One region of the Kitasatospora sp. NPDC033851 genome, then DNA from elsewhere that is predicted to be linked to it. Evidence: riboswitches for the same ligand, from Rfam matches in the RefSeq annotation. Region 1 holds a riboswitch; each other region holds the start of a gene.

Region 1 (3,180 bases):
CCGACGGCGGCGGCCGCCACGACGGCGGCGGTTCCCCAGCGCATATCGATCCCCGCTCTGTTGGTCACGGACCGGACGGTGTTCGTGCACCAGTCCACCGGCGCCCCGGCCGCCCGGCCACCGGGCTGGGCCGTCCGGGTCACTCGGCGCGGGGTCGGGGCGCGGGGACGGGGTCCGGCGTCGGGGCGCGGGGTCAGTCCGTGGCGGCGTCGAGGAGGTGCCAGAAGCGGGGGGTGAGGGAGTCGGTGGTGGGGGGTGGGGCGGCGCGGGTGGTGGCGCCCCAGTGGGTGGGGACGTGGTGTTCCTGGTGGAGGACGGTGAGAGCGGCGGCGAGGGTGTCGGCGGGGGCCGGGACGATGCGGGCGAGGGCGCGGAGGTGGGGTTGCCAGCGGCCCGCGACGCACTGGCGGAGGAGCTGGCCGAGGGCCTCCCGGCGGCCGGTGGCCTCCACGAGCTCGGGCAGGGTCAGGTCGAGGACCTCGGCGAGGGCGCGGGTCTGTTCCTCGTCGCCGTCCCATTGGCCGGTCAGTTCGGCCTGCCGGTAGGTGGCGAGGACGGTGCCGGTGCGGTCGGCGACGGCGGCCTGGCCGAGTTCACGGGCGACGCGGTGGTCGCGCAGCCGTACCGGGCGGGTGTCCATCAGCTGGGCGGCGGGGCACCAGAGGGCGCGGGCGAGGGCGATGAACTCCGGTTCGCTGGGGCGCAGCTCGCCGGCCTCCCAGGCGAGGACGTGGGCGGGCAGCAGCCGGACGCCGTGCGCGGCCATGCCCTCCGCGACCTGCTCGGGGGTCAGGCCGAGGCCGGCCCGGTGGGCGCGGGCGGCCGCGGGGGAGAACGGCACCGGAGGCGGGACAGTGGGGGTCTTTCTGCGACGCATGCCACCGAACGGTAGGCGCGGACCGCGGTGCGCCCCAGCGACCGAACCCACGAAGCGGCCGGTCCGGGGGCGGTGCTCCGCTGGGCGATCCCACAGCGCGTCGGGGCGGTGCCCGGTGTGACCAACCCCTCCGTGACCTCGGTTGACTCCCGGTTCGGCCGCGTGATGGGATCCTGGGGCCAATCGGAGGCATGGAGAGGAAGCCGGTGCGAGTCCGGCGCGGTCCCGCCACTGTCACCGGGGAGCACGCTCGGAATGATCGCCACGGCGGGCCGTCAGAAGCCGCTGGAAGGCCCCGGGGGTGTGTCCGACCCGGAAGCCAGGAGACTCTCGCCCCCGCTACGTCGATCCAGGGCGCGGACCCTGAGTGAGGACACGCACGCGATGCAGGCTGCCCCGCCCCACCGGACTCCGAGCGGCCTTCCGCCGAGCTGTCTCCCGATGAGTTGTCTTCCGATCAGCCCCCTTCCGGCGTTCGTCCTGTGACCGTCCGTCCTGCGACCGGACGCCCCCTGGCCCGCGCCGCCGCGTTCGCACTGGGCGCCGTCGCGGGCTACGCCGCCGACGCCCGCTTCGCCGACCCGCGCCGGGGCCACCCGGTGGCCGTCTTCGGCAGCGCGGCGACCCGGCTGGAGCGGCGCCTGTGGCGCGACGACCGTACGGCCGGGGCCGGGTACACGGCGCTGTGCGTGGGCGCGGTCGCGGCGGGCGCGCTCGCCCTGGACCGTACGGTGGGCCGGCGCCCGCTGGGCCGGGCGGCGCTGGCGGCGGCCGCGACCTGGACGGTCCTCGGCGGCACCTCGCTCACCCGGGAGGCCCGCGCCATCGGCCGCTCGCTGAAGGACGGCGACCTGCGGGCCGCGCGGGAGCGGCTGCCGCACCTGTGCGGGCGGGATCCGAGCGCGCTGGACGGGCAGCAGATCGCCCGCGCGGTGGTCGAGTCGGTGGCCGAGAACACCGCCGACGCCGTGGTGAACGCGCTGGCCTGGGGTGCCCTGGCGGGCACGCCCGGGCTGCTGGCGTTCCGTGCGGTGAACACCCTGGACGCCATGGTGGGACACCGTTCGCCGCGCTACGCCCGGTTCGGCTGGGCCTCGGCCCGGCTGGACGACGTGGCGGGCTGGCCGGGCGCCCGGCTGACCGCACTGCTGACGGTGGCCGCCGCCCCGCAGCCCCGGACGGCCTGGCGGGTCTGGCGGCGCGACGGCTCCTCGCACCCGAGCCCGAACGCGGGCCAGGCGGAGTCGGCGTTCGCCGGGGCGGTGGGCGTGCGGCTGGGCGGCACGCTGCAGTACGGCGAGCGCGTGGAGCACCGTCCGGTGCTGGGCGCGGAGCTGCGGCCGGTGACGGTGGACGACATCGAGCGGGCCTGCGCGCTCTCCCGGCGGGTGGGCGCGCTGGCACTGGGTACGACGGTCGCGGGGCATCTCGTGATCAGGGCGTTCGGTAAGAGGAGGGGTGGGGCATGAGCAACGCGCTGCTGGTCGCCGGGACGACATCGGACGCGGGCAAGAGCGTGGTGACGGCCGGCATCTGCCGCTGGCTGGCCCGCCAGGGTGTGCGGGTCGCGCCGTACAAGGCGCAGAACATGTCGTTGAACTCCTTCGTCACCGCCGACGGCGCCGAGATCGGGCGGGCCCAGGCGATGCAGGCGCAGGCCGCCCGGGTGGAGCCGGAGGCGGCGATGAACCCGGTGCTGCTGAAGCCCGGCGCGGACGGCCGCAGCCAGGTGGTGCTGCTGGGCAGGCCGGTCGCCGAGGTGGGTGCGCTGGACTACCGCGAGCGCAAGCCCGTCCTGCTGGAGCGCGCCCTGGAGTGCCTGGCCGACCTGCGCCGCCGCTACGACGTGGTCGTCTGCGAGGGCGCCGGCTCGCCCGCCGAGATCAACCTGCGCGACCGCGACATCGCCAACATGGGCCTGGCCACGGCCGCCGGGCTGCCGGTGGTGGTGGTCGGGGACATCGACCGCGGCGGCGTGTTCGCGGCGATGTACGGGACGCTGGCGCTGCTGTCGGCGGAGGACCAGCGGCACGTGGCCGGCTGGTTCGTCAACAAGTTCCGCGGCGACGCGCGGCTGCTGGCGCCCGGGCTGGAGATGCTGCACGAGCTGACCGGCCGTCCGGTGCTGGGCACCCTGCCGATGCTGCCCGGACTGTGGCTGGACGCCGAGGACTCGCTGGACCTGTCGACGGTGGTGGACCGGGTCGACGGGCGCGGGCCGCTCGGGGCGGACGTGCTGCGGGTGGCCGTGGTGCGCTTCCCCCGGCTGTCCAACTTCACCGACCTGGACGCGCTGGCGCAGG
Region 2 (3,180 bases), on a different contig from region 1:
AGTGACGCTCATGGCGCTGCCGCATGAGCTGTCCTCATGGGGCGGCCGCATGAGCCGTCCTCATGGCCCGACCTCATGAGTCGAGCTCATGAGTCGAGCTCATGGCGCTGCCGCATGAGCGCGGCTCATGCCCCGGCCCCATGAGCCACTCTCATGCCCTCCGGCTCACGACCCCTCGGGTGCCCAGCGCTTCTCGACCCGGGCGAGCTTCCAGTACCCGATCGCCACCGCCCAGACCACCACGAACAGCCCGGCGATCGCGTAGCCGACGTTGTCCAGCGAGATGTCCGCGATCCAGCCGGTCACCGGGTCGGTCAGGTCGAGCTTCTCGTGCAGCACGCCGATCAGTTCGATGGTGCCGATGATGAAGGCCACCGCGATCGACAGCCCAGTGATGGTCAGGTTGTAGTACACCTTGCGAACCGGGTTGGCGAAGGCCCACTGGTACGCGAAGTTCATGAACGTCCCGTCCAGGGTGTCGAACAGGCTCATCCCGGCCGCGAACAGCAGCGGCAGGCAGACGATCGCGTACCAGGGCAGCCCGGAGGCCGCGCCCGAGCCCGCCATCACCATCAGGGTGACCTCGGTCGCGGTGTCGAAGCCCAGGCCCAGCACCATGCCGACCGGGAACATCTGCCCGGGCCGGGTGATCGAGCGGGTCGCCCGGTTCAGCACCCGGGCCATGAAGCCGCGCGAGTCGAGGTGCGCCTCCAGCTCCGCCTCGTCGTACTGCCCGGCCCGCATCGCCCGGAACACCTTGATGATGCCGAGCAGCGCCGCCAGGTTGAGCGCGCCGATCAGGTAGAGGAACACGCCGGAGGTGGTCGTCCCGATCATGCCGAGCCACTTGTGGGTGGCCGAGTCGTCGTCCATCAGCGTGCTCGCCAGCTGCGCGCCGCCCGCCACCAGGGCGGACATGAGGACCACCATCGAGGAGTGCCCGAGGGCGAACCAGAAGCCCACCGAGACCGGCCGCTTGCCGTCCGCCATGAGCTTGCGGGTGGTGTTGTCGATCACCGCGATGTGGTCGGCGTCGAAGGCGTGCCGCATGCCGAGGGTGTACGCGGTGATACCCAGGCCCACCCCGAAGACCTGGGTACCGACCGCGTACCGTTCGGGTGCGACCAGGAAGATGAGCGTCCCGAAGGCCACCACGTGCATGGCCAGGATCACCCCCATCAGCCCGGCCGTACGGACGGTGTCCTCGCGCTTCCACCGGAAGGTGGGCAGCACGGACGGGACCGTTCTCACGCCCGCTTTCACGTCTGCGGCGGCGGTTTCGGGCAGGGTCATCTTCGGATCACGCTCCAGCACCTCGTGGAATCACTTCGTGAGATGCCGTGGCCGGTCTCCTGGCTTACGGGACGTCCGTACCCGCCTTCCCAGGTGCGCGAGGCACCCAGTGGCGTCGTGGGTACGGACGACACTCCTCCGGGGACGGAGGAGTGACCCGATCACAGTGGCGAGGGCCGCTCCGGAATCCGGACCCCTGAGGGTCCGTCACCGGTCTTCCCGAGCACCACGGCGGGCAACACCGTAGGGGCCACGCCCCGACCCATGCAAGGCTGCGCACCTGCGCAGGTGTCCAGGATCACAGCACGCCGCCTGCAAGAATGTCCGCATGCATCTCGTACCGGCCGACCGCGCGGGCCACCGCACCATCGACGGACACCGGGTCTGCGAGGCCATCGCCGCGATCGGCGACGCCGCGCACGTCCGGTCCTGGTCCGAGCGGTTCTCCCTGCTCGCCGACCCCGGACGGCTCGCCCTGCTGCTCGCCCTCCACCGGGCCGGCCCGCTCGCCGTCACCGATCTCGCGGTCGCCACCGGCATGCGCGACACCGCCGTGTCCCAGGCCCTGCGGCTGCTCCGCACGGCCGGTGTGGTCACCGGCGACAAGGACGGACGTGTGGTGCGCTACCGGCTCGTGGACGAGGACATGCGCCCCCTCCTCGACGCGTGCGCCGCCGCCGAGCACCACGAGCCCACCGCAGCGGCGGGCTGACCGACACTCGGGAAACAGCACCCGGCGCGCCACCCCGGATGAGTACGATCATGGTGTGCCGTCCCACCCCCACGTCTGGCCCGCCGACCGCTGGAACACCCGACCGGTCAAGGCCCGCGTGCTGGCGGTCGCCCGCACCCTCACCTCGGCCACCCGGGTCCTGGACGTCCTCACCCTGCTGAACCCCGACGGCATCGCCCGGTACTTCACCGTCAACCCCGGCTCCGCCTTCGCCGACCGCGCCCTCGACGAGTACCTGCACGGCCTGCCCGGCTTCACCGTGCTGGACTGGGAGGACGCCGTCCGGCACCGCTTCGACCTGGCCGTCGCCTGCGCCGTCCACTCCTCCATGCACCGCCTGGACGCCCGGCTCGTCGTCCTCCCGCACGGCGCCGGCTACAACCGCCTGGTGACCGAGTCCACCGGCGACACGGTCAGCGCCGCCGGCCTGTCCCGCAACGAACTCACCCACCGCGGGCGGGTGTTCGTGGACGTCCTCGGCCTCTCCCACCCCGAGCAACTGGACCGCCTGCGGGACTCCTGCCCCGAGGCACTGGACGTCGCCCACGTGGTCGGCGACCCGTGCTTCGACCGGATGCTGCACAGCCGACGCTCCCGCGACACCTACCGCGCCGCACTCGGCGCCGTCGACGGCCGACGGCTCGTCGTCGTCAACTCCACCTGGAGCGAGCACTCGTTATTCGGCCGCCGCCCCGACCTGCCCCAGCGCCTGGTCCGCCGGCTGCCCGCCGACGAGTACACCGTGGCCGTCGTCCTGCACCCCAACATCTGGAGTCGGCACGACCCGGAGTCCCTGCTCGACGCCGCCCGCCGGATGGGCCTGCGCCTGATCCCGCCGCACCAGGGCTGGCAGGCCGCCCTGGTCGCCGCCGACGTCTTGATCGGCGACCACGGCTCGGTCTCCTTCTACGGCGCCGCCCTGGAACGCCCCACCATGCTCGTCGCCACCGGCGCCGCCGAGCTCGACCCGCGCTCCCCCAGCTACGCCTTCGGCCAGGCCGCACCCGTGCTCGACCCCGACGGAGACCTCCCCGCCCAGGTCGAGAAGGCCCTGGCCCGGGACCCCGCCGACCTGCGCGAGATCACCGACCGCTCACTCGCCCGCCGCGGCGAATCCGCCCGGGTGCTGCGCCCGCTGCTCTACTCCTTCCTGG
Region 3 (3,180 bases), on a different contig from region 1:
CTCGCCGTGCACCAGGACGTCCAGTCCGGCCTTCTCCTGGTAGGCGATGACCTCGCGGACCTCGGCCGCCATCCGCTCGCGGTACGCGCCCGCGTCGATCCGACCGGCCGCCAAGTCGGCGCGGGCGACGCGCAGTTCGGTGGTCTGCGGGAAGGATCCGATGGTGGTGGTCGGCAGCAGCGGCAGGCCGAGCCGGGCGCGTTGGGCCGCCGCCCGGACGGGGTAGGGCTGGGCGCGGCGGGTGTCGGCCCCGGTGACGGCGGCGACCCGGGCCCGGACCGCCGGGTCGCGGGTGATCGGGGAGGTGGCCCGGGAGGCCAGGTCGGCGCGGTTCGCGGCGAGTTCGGCGGTGATCGCACCGGCGCCCTCCCGCAGACCGCGGGCCAGCAGGGCGACCTCGGCGGCCTTCTGCCGGGCGAAGGCCAGCCATCGGGCGATCTGCGGGTCGATGTCGCGTTCGGCGGCGGCGTCGATCGGCACGTGCAGCAGGGAGCAGGACGGCGCGACGTCCACGCTGTCGGCGAGGCCGAGCAGGGTCGCCAGGGTGGCCAGCGACTTCTCCAGGTCGTTGATCCAGATGTTGCGGCCGTCCACGACTCCCGCGACCAGCCGCTTGCCGGGCAGGCCGCCGGCGGCGGCGAGGTCGTTCAGGTTGGCGGCGGCCGGGCCGGTGAAGTCCAGCGCCAGGCCCTCGACCGGGGCCTTGGCGAGCACCGGCAGGGCGTCGCCGAGGCAGTCGAAGTAGCTCGCGACCAGCAGCTTGGGCCGGTCGGCGAGGCCGCCCAGCTCGCGGTAGGTGCGGGCGGCGGCGTTGAGTTCGGCCGGGGCGCGGTCCTGGACGAGGGCGGGCTCGTCCAGTTGCACCCATTCGGCGCCCGCCGCCCGCAGGTGGGCGAGCAGTTCGGCGTAGACGGGCAGCAGCCGGTCCAGCAGGGTGATCGGCTGGAAGTCCTCGGCCACCCCGGGAGCGGGCTTGGCGAGCAGCAGGTAGGTCACCGGACCGACCAGCACCGGCCTGGCGGCGTGACCGAGGACGAGGGCCTCGCGCAGCTCGGCGACCGCCTTGGCCGGGTTCGCGGCGAAGACCGTGTCGGGGCCCAACTCCGGTACGAGATAGTGGTAGTTGGTGTCGAACCACTTGGTCATCTCCAGCGGCGCCACCTCCTGGGTGCCGCGTGCCATGGCGAAGTAGCCGTCCAGGGGATCGGTGTCGACCGCGGACCGGTGTCGGGCGGGGATCGCGCCGACGGCGACCGTCGTGTCCAGCACGTGGTCGTAGAGGGAGAAGTCTCCGGTCGGGACTTCCCCAACCCCGGCCTCGGCGAGCTGGGCCCAGCTCTCCCGGCGCAGGTCGGCGGCGGTGTTCAGCAGCGCCTCGGCGGTGACCGCGCCCTTCCAGTACCCCTCGATCGCCTTCTTCAGTTCCCGGTTGCGACCCTGCCGGGGGTAGCCGTACGCGGTGGCTGCGGTGGTGGTTGCGGCGCCGGTGGTGGTGGCGGTGGTGGCGACTGCGGTGGTGCTGGTGGTGGTCGCTGCGGACTTCGCTGTCAAGGGACTCTCCTTCGCGAGCCTGATTCCTCTGGTCCCCGATGACGGGACGAAGGCGCGAAGGGGTGACGAACCGGACGGGCGCCCGCACGTGGGCGCGGCTCCGTCTGGTAGGTACGCCGACCCGCCCTCGAGGTCACCGGATCTCCGCGCGCGATCGGTCGCGCGCGGGCAGTGGCAGGTCTTCGGACTCGCGGGCACAGCCGCCCTGCTTCCAGGGCGGACACCTACTGGCCGTCGCTTCCCAGACCCGTCCCGGGCCCAGTGCGTATGACGGCGGTCGTTCCCACTCACCGCTGCGGGGCAGTCCCGGATTCCCACCGGGTTCCCTCTTGCGACGCGCCTGCCTGGCGGACAGGGCGAACCAGCTGCACGGCCAGCTTAGGCGCAGGACCGCGGGAGCTGAACAGGGATTCGCTCAAATCGTCCGGATACTGGGACGGCGTCGACGCGAGGAGCGGCCGGAGGACCGGGCTTCCCCATCGCGGGAGTCGGAACATGACGGCTCGTCACGGCGGGACCCACCGACACCCACCGGCGTCGCGACCCGGCTCCGCCGGTGCGGAGCAGCCCGCCTCCGCCGGTGCGGAGCAACCCGCCTCATCCTCCGGACAATTGATGGGCAAAGCCCGGTAAAGGCTGCGAACGGCACCTTGAGGTTGTCGAACACCCGTCAGTAACCTCATGGCGGTACCGAAGCGGCCGGGCCCGACCGTGAACGGTACGGGCCTCCGACATGCCCATGCATGTCATGGCCACACCACCCTGCTCACCCGGGGTGCGTGCCCCACCTCCCGTACAGCGCAAGCACCATGCCGGTCCACGGCCATCCGCCGTGGCCGGCGAGCACCTGCACGCGATCCGTCAGCACGGGCCCGAGCCCGTCCCGGCGAGCACCCCAACTGCCGGCACCGGCCGCGCCCTCACCCCCACGGAGGGTCGACTCTTGCGCTTCCACTCCCCCAGCGGTGCGCGCCCTGCCCGGGCGCGCAGACTGCTCGCCGCCCTGCCCGCCTTCGCGCTGGCCGCCACCGGCCTGCTCGCGGCCACCGCCCCCGGCGCCGCCGCCGTCCCCGGCGGGACCGCCGGCACCGGCCCCACCACCGGTGTCACCACCAAGCACGTCTGCGCCGCCCCGACCCACCCCGGCGAAATGGCCTGCCTCGCGCTCGCCCGCACCGACCTCGTCCAGCACCTCGCCCTGGCCCCGGACATCAACCCTTCCGGCCTGGGCCCCAGCGACCTCGCCTCCGCCTACAACCTCCCGACCTCGGCCGGCGCCGGCGCCACCGTCGCCATCGTCGACGCCCAGGACGACCCCAACGCGGAGTCCGACCTCGCCACCTACCGCTCCCAGTACGGCCTGCCCGCCTGCACCACCGCCAACGGCTGCTTCAGGAAGGTCGACCAGCGCGGCGGCACCAGCTACCCGACCGCCGACAGCGGCTGGGCCGGCGAGATCTCGCTCGACGTCGACATGGTCAGCGCCGTCTGCCCCAACTGCCACATCCTGCTGGTCGAGTCCGACGACGCCAACATGAGCAACCTCGGCGCCGCCGTCAACACCGCCGTCTCGATGGGCGCCAAGTACGTCTCCAACAGCTACGGCGGCGGCGAGGACTCCACCGACCC
Region 4 (3,180 bases), on a different contig from region 1:
CGACTCGCGGGACCCGCAGGCGCCCGTCCGGGCGACCACGGCCGTCACCCCGTTGCCGGCCGCGACCGCCGGCGAGATCTGCTCCACCGGGCAGAACCGCTACCCGTCCCAGGCCGTCGACTCCGGCCGCTACCTGATCAACCCGAACGAGTGGAACGCCACCGGCGGCCTCTGCATCAGCAGCAGCGGCGCCGGCACCGACTTCCGGGTGACCCGCAGCGGGATCAGCCCCGCCAGCCTCACGGACCCGGACCGCGGCCCCGGCGCCTACCCGCACATCAGCACCCAGCTCCAGCCCGGCACCGGCCCGCTGCCCATCCCGGTGGACAACCTGCGGTACGCGACCAGCAGTTGGCAGACCACCCAGGTCGACGGCGGCGTCTACAACGTCTCGTACGACGTCTGGTACAGCAACAGCCGGACCAGCTGCTCCTTCACCGAGAGCGCCGAGCTGATGATCTGGCTGCGCGGCAACGGCAAGACCCCGTTCGGCCAGCGGACCGGCGACCTACAGGTCGGCGGCACCTCCTACCGCGTGTACGAGGCCCCGAAGAAGAGCAGCCACACCCTGATCACCTACGAGATGGCCACCGGCACGACCTCCGTCACCGACCTGGACCTGCGGGCCTTCACCCGCGACGCCATCCAGCGCGGCTACGTCCCGGCCGGCTCCTACCTGTGCGCCGTCCAGGCCGGGTTCGAGATCTGGGACGGCGGCGCCGGCCTCGGCAGCGACTCCTTCTCGTTCCAGGCCGCCGCCGGACAGCCGAGCGGCGCGATCACCTCGGCCCTGCCCGGTCTCTGTCTGGACAGCCGGGTGGCGGGCGATCCGGCCGCGGTCGGCGCCGGCACCTGCGACGGCTCGCCGGCCCAGACCTGGACGATGGGGGACAACGGCTCGATCGGGCAGAACGGGCGCTGCGTCGAGGACCCGGGCCTCGGTTTCCCCGTCCTCACCGGCTGCACCTCGCGGCCCGACCAGCGCTGGCGGGTGACCCCCACGGGACAGCTCGCCAACCAGGACACGGGGCGCTGCGTCGAGAATCCGGGTGCTGCCGGGAGTGCGGGTCCGAGCGCTGCCGCCAGTGCCGGTCCGAGCGCCTCCTCGAGCGGGACTGCGAGCGCCTCCGCGGGCGCCTCTGCGAGCGCCTCCGCGGGCGGGACCACCCAGGTGCGGATGCGCCCGTGCGATGCCCGTACGGGCCAGGGATGGCACCCTCCAGCCTGAGCAGATTATCGCACGATGAGTCGAACAGTCGTGCCCCGCGACACTACATGTGGGGCTGCATCGGACTCGCGCCACTAGATGTATGCTCATCCCTGCTGTCGATGCAGGGGAACCCGGTGGGAATCCGGGACTGCCCCGCAGCGGTGAGCGAGCGGCTCCAAGAGCCCTGCCCGCGAGTCCGATGACCTGCCGACAGCGTGCGCCACGGCCCTCCCGCAGAGGCCGCGCCAGCACCAGCAGTACCTTCCGGGCCTCGCGGGCGGGCCGGGGATGCCACCGTCGCACGGACGCCGCTTGCGCCCGCGCGCGTGCTCCCCTGCCCCGATCGCCCGGTACTCCGATCACCGCCGACGATCGCCGCCAGGAGAGAGCGCCTTGACCACCGCTGCCTCAGCCACCCTGCCCGCCCAGGGCTCCGGTACCGCCTTCACCGACCCGAAGGTCTCCGACCCCGGCGGCGCCCTGCTGCGGCTGCTCACCGACCGCAGCGTCGACCTCACCGAGGTCGACCCCGGCCATGTCGCCGCCGCCGCGCTGCGCGGCCGCCACGCCGGCTCGGACTTCGCCGAGCTGCGCGGGCTGGCCGTGGACGCCGCCGCGTCGATGATCGCCGAGGACCCCCAGTACTCGAAGCTCGCCGCCCGCCTGCTCGCCCTGGAGATCGTCGACGAGGCGAACAGCCAGGGCTCCACGTCCTTCTCCGCCTCGATCACCGTCGGCCACGCCGAGGGCCTGATCGGCGACACCACCGCGGAGTTCGTCGCCAAGCACGCCGCCGCCCTGGACGCGCTGATCGACACCAAGGGCGACGACCGCTTCGAGTACTTCGGCCTGCGCACCGTGCAGTCCCGCTACCTGCTGCGCCACCCGATCACCCGCAAGGTGATCGAGACCCCGCAGCACTTCCTGCTCCGCGTCGCCTGTGGCCTGGCGGTCGGCGACAACGAGCAGTCCGTGCGCGAAGTCGCCGAGCTGTACGGCCTGATGAGCCGCCTGGAGTACCTGACCTCCTCGCCGACGCTCTTCAACTCCGGCACCCGCCACCCGCAGATGTCGAGCTGCTACCTGCTCGACTCCCCGCTGGACAACCTGGACTCGATCTACAACCGCTACGCGCAGATCGCCCGCCTGTCCAAGCACGCCGGCGGCATCGGCCTGTCCTACTCGCGCATCCGCTCGCGCGGCAGCCTGATCCGCGGCACCAACGGCAAGTCCAACGGCATCGTGCCGTTCCTGCGCACCCTCGACTCCTCCGTCGCCGCCGTCAACCAGGGCGGCCGTCGCAAGGGCGCCGCCTGCGTCTACCTGGAGACCTGGCACGCCGACATCGAGGAGTTCCTCGAGCTGCGCGACAACACCGGCGAAGAGGCCCGCCGCACCCACAACCTCAACCTGGCGCACTGGATCCCGGACGAGTTCATGCGCCGGGTCAACGCCAACGCGGACTGGTCGCTGTTCTCCCCGGCCGACGTGCCCGAGCTGGTCGACCTGTGGGGCGCCGACTTCGACGAGGCCTACCGCAAGGCCGAGCTGGCCGGCAAGGCCGTGCGCACCATCCCCGCGCAGACCCTGTACGCCCGCATGATGCGCACCCTCGCGCAGACCGGCAACGGCTGGATGACCTTCAAGGACGCCTCCAACCGCGCCGCCAACCAGACCGCGCTGCCGGGCCGCACGGTGCACTCCTCCAACCTGTGCACCGAGATCCTGGAGGTCACGGACGACTCCGAGACCGCCGTCTGCAACCTCGGCTCGGTCAACCTCGGCGCCCACGTGGCCCCCGGGGCGTCCGCCGACGACCTGCTGGGCGCCATGGACTGGGAGCGGCTCGACGCCACCGTGCGCACCGCCGTCACCTTCCTCGACCGCGTCGTGGACATCAACTTCTACCCGACCACCGAGGCCGGCACCTCCAACTCCCGCTGGCGGCCCGTGGGCCTCGGCGTGATGGG

What was found. A riboswitch is a leader RNA that binds a small molecule or an ion and turns the genes downstream of it on or off. The one in region 1 is predicted to bind cobalamin.
Region 2: another riboswitch for cobalamin. It lies ahead of nicT (Nickel transporter NicT); the one in region 1 lies ahead of ACZ51D_RS16805 (cobalamin biosynthesis protein).
Region 3: another riboswitch for cobalamin. It lies ahead of metE (5-methyltetrahydropteroyltriglutamate--homocysteine S-methyltransferase); the one in region 1 lies ahead of ACZ51D_RS16805 (cobalamin biosynthesis protein).
Region 4: another riboswitch for cobalamin. It lies ahead of ACZ51D_RS04920 (ribonucleoside-diphosphate reductase subunit alpha); the one in region 1 lies ahead of ACZ51D_RS16805 (cobalamin biosynthesis protein).

What each region holds. Positions count from the first base shown of each region.
Region 1 is NZ_JBVIRL010000007.1:295,112-298,291, reverse strand. It holds gene ACZ51D_RS16815 (alpha/beta hydrolase family protein) at 1-68, opposite strand, end outside; gene ACZ51D_RS16810 (helix-turn-helix domain-containing protein) at 194-877, opposite strand; cobalamin riboswitch at 1,075-1,206, shown strand; gene ACZ51D_RS16805 (cobalamin biosynthesis protein) at 1,360-2,346, shown strand; gene ACZ51D_RS16800 (cobyric acid synthase) at 2,343-3,180, shown strand, end outside.
Region 2 is NZ_JBVIRL010000004.1:212,369-215,548, reverse strand. It holds gene ACZ51D_RS10465 (cupin domain-containing protein) at 1-25, opposite strand, end outside; gene nicT (Nickel transporter NicT) at 166-1,293, opposite strand; cobalamin riboswitch at 1,326-1,539, opposite strand; gene ACZ51D_RS10455 (ArsR/SmtB family transcription factor) at 1,622-2,005, shown strand; gene ACZ51D_RS10450 (hypothetical protein) at 2,061-3,180, shown strand, end outside.
Region 3 is NZ_JBVIRL010000009.1:250,105-253,284, reverse strand. It holds gene metE (5-methyltetrahydropteroyltriglutamate--homocysteine S-methyltransferase) at 1-1,551, opposite strand, end outside; cobalamin riboswitch at 1,708-1,933, opposite strand; gene ACZ51D_RS19860 (putative Ig domain-containing protein) at 2,495-3,180, shown strand, end outside.
Region 4 is NZ_JBVIRL010000002.1:385,457-388,636, forward strand. It holds gene ACZ51D_RS04915 (GH12 family glycosyl hydrolase domain-containing protein) at 1-1,228, shown strand, start outside; cobalamin riboswitch at 1,311-1,436, shown strand; gene ACZ51D_RS04920 (ribonucleoside-diphosphate reductase subunit alpha) at 1,628-3,180, shown strand, end outside.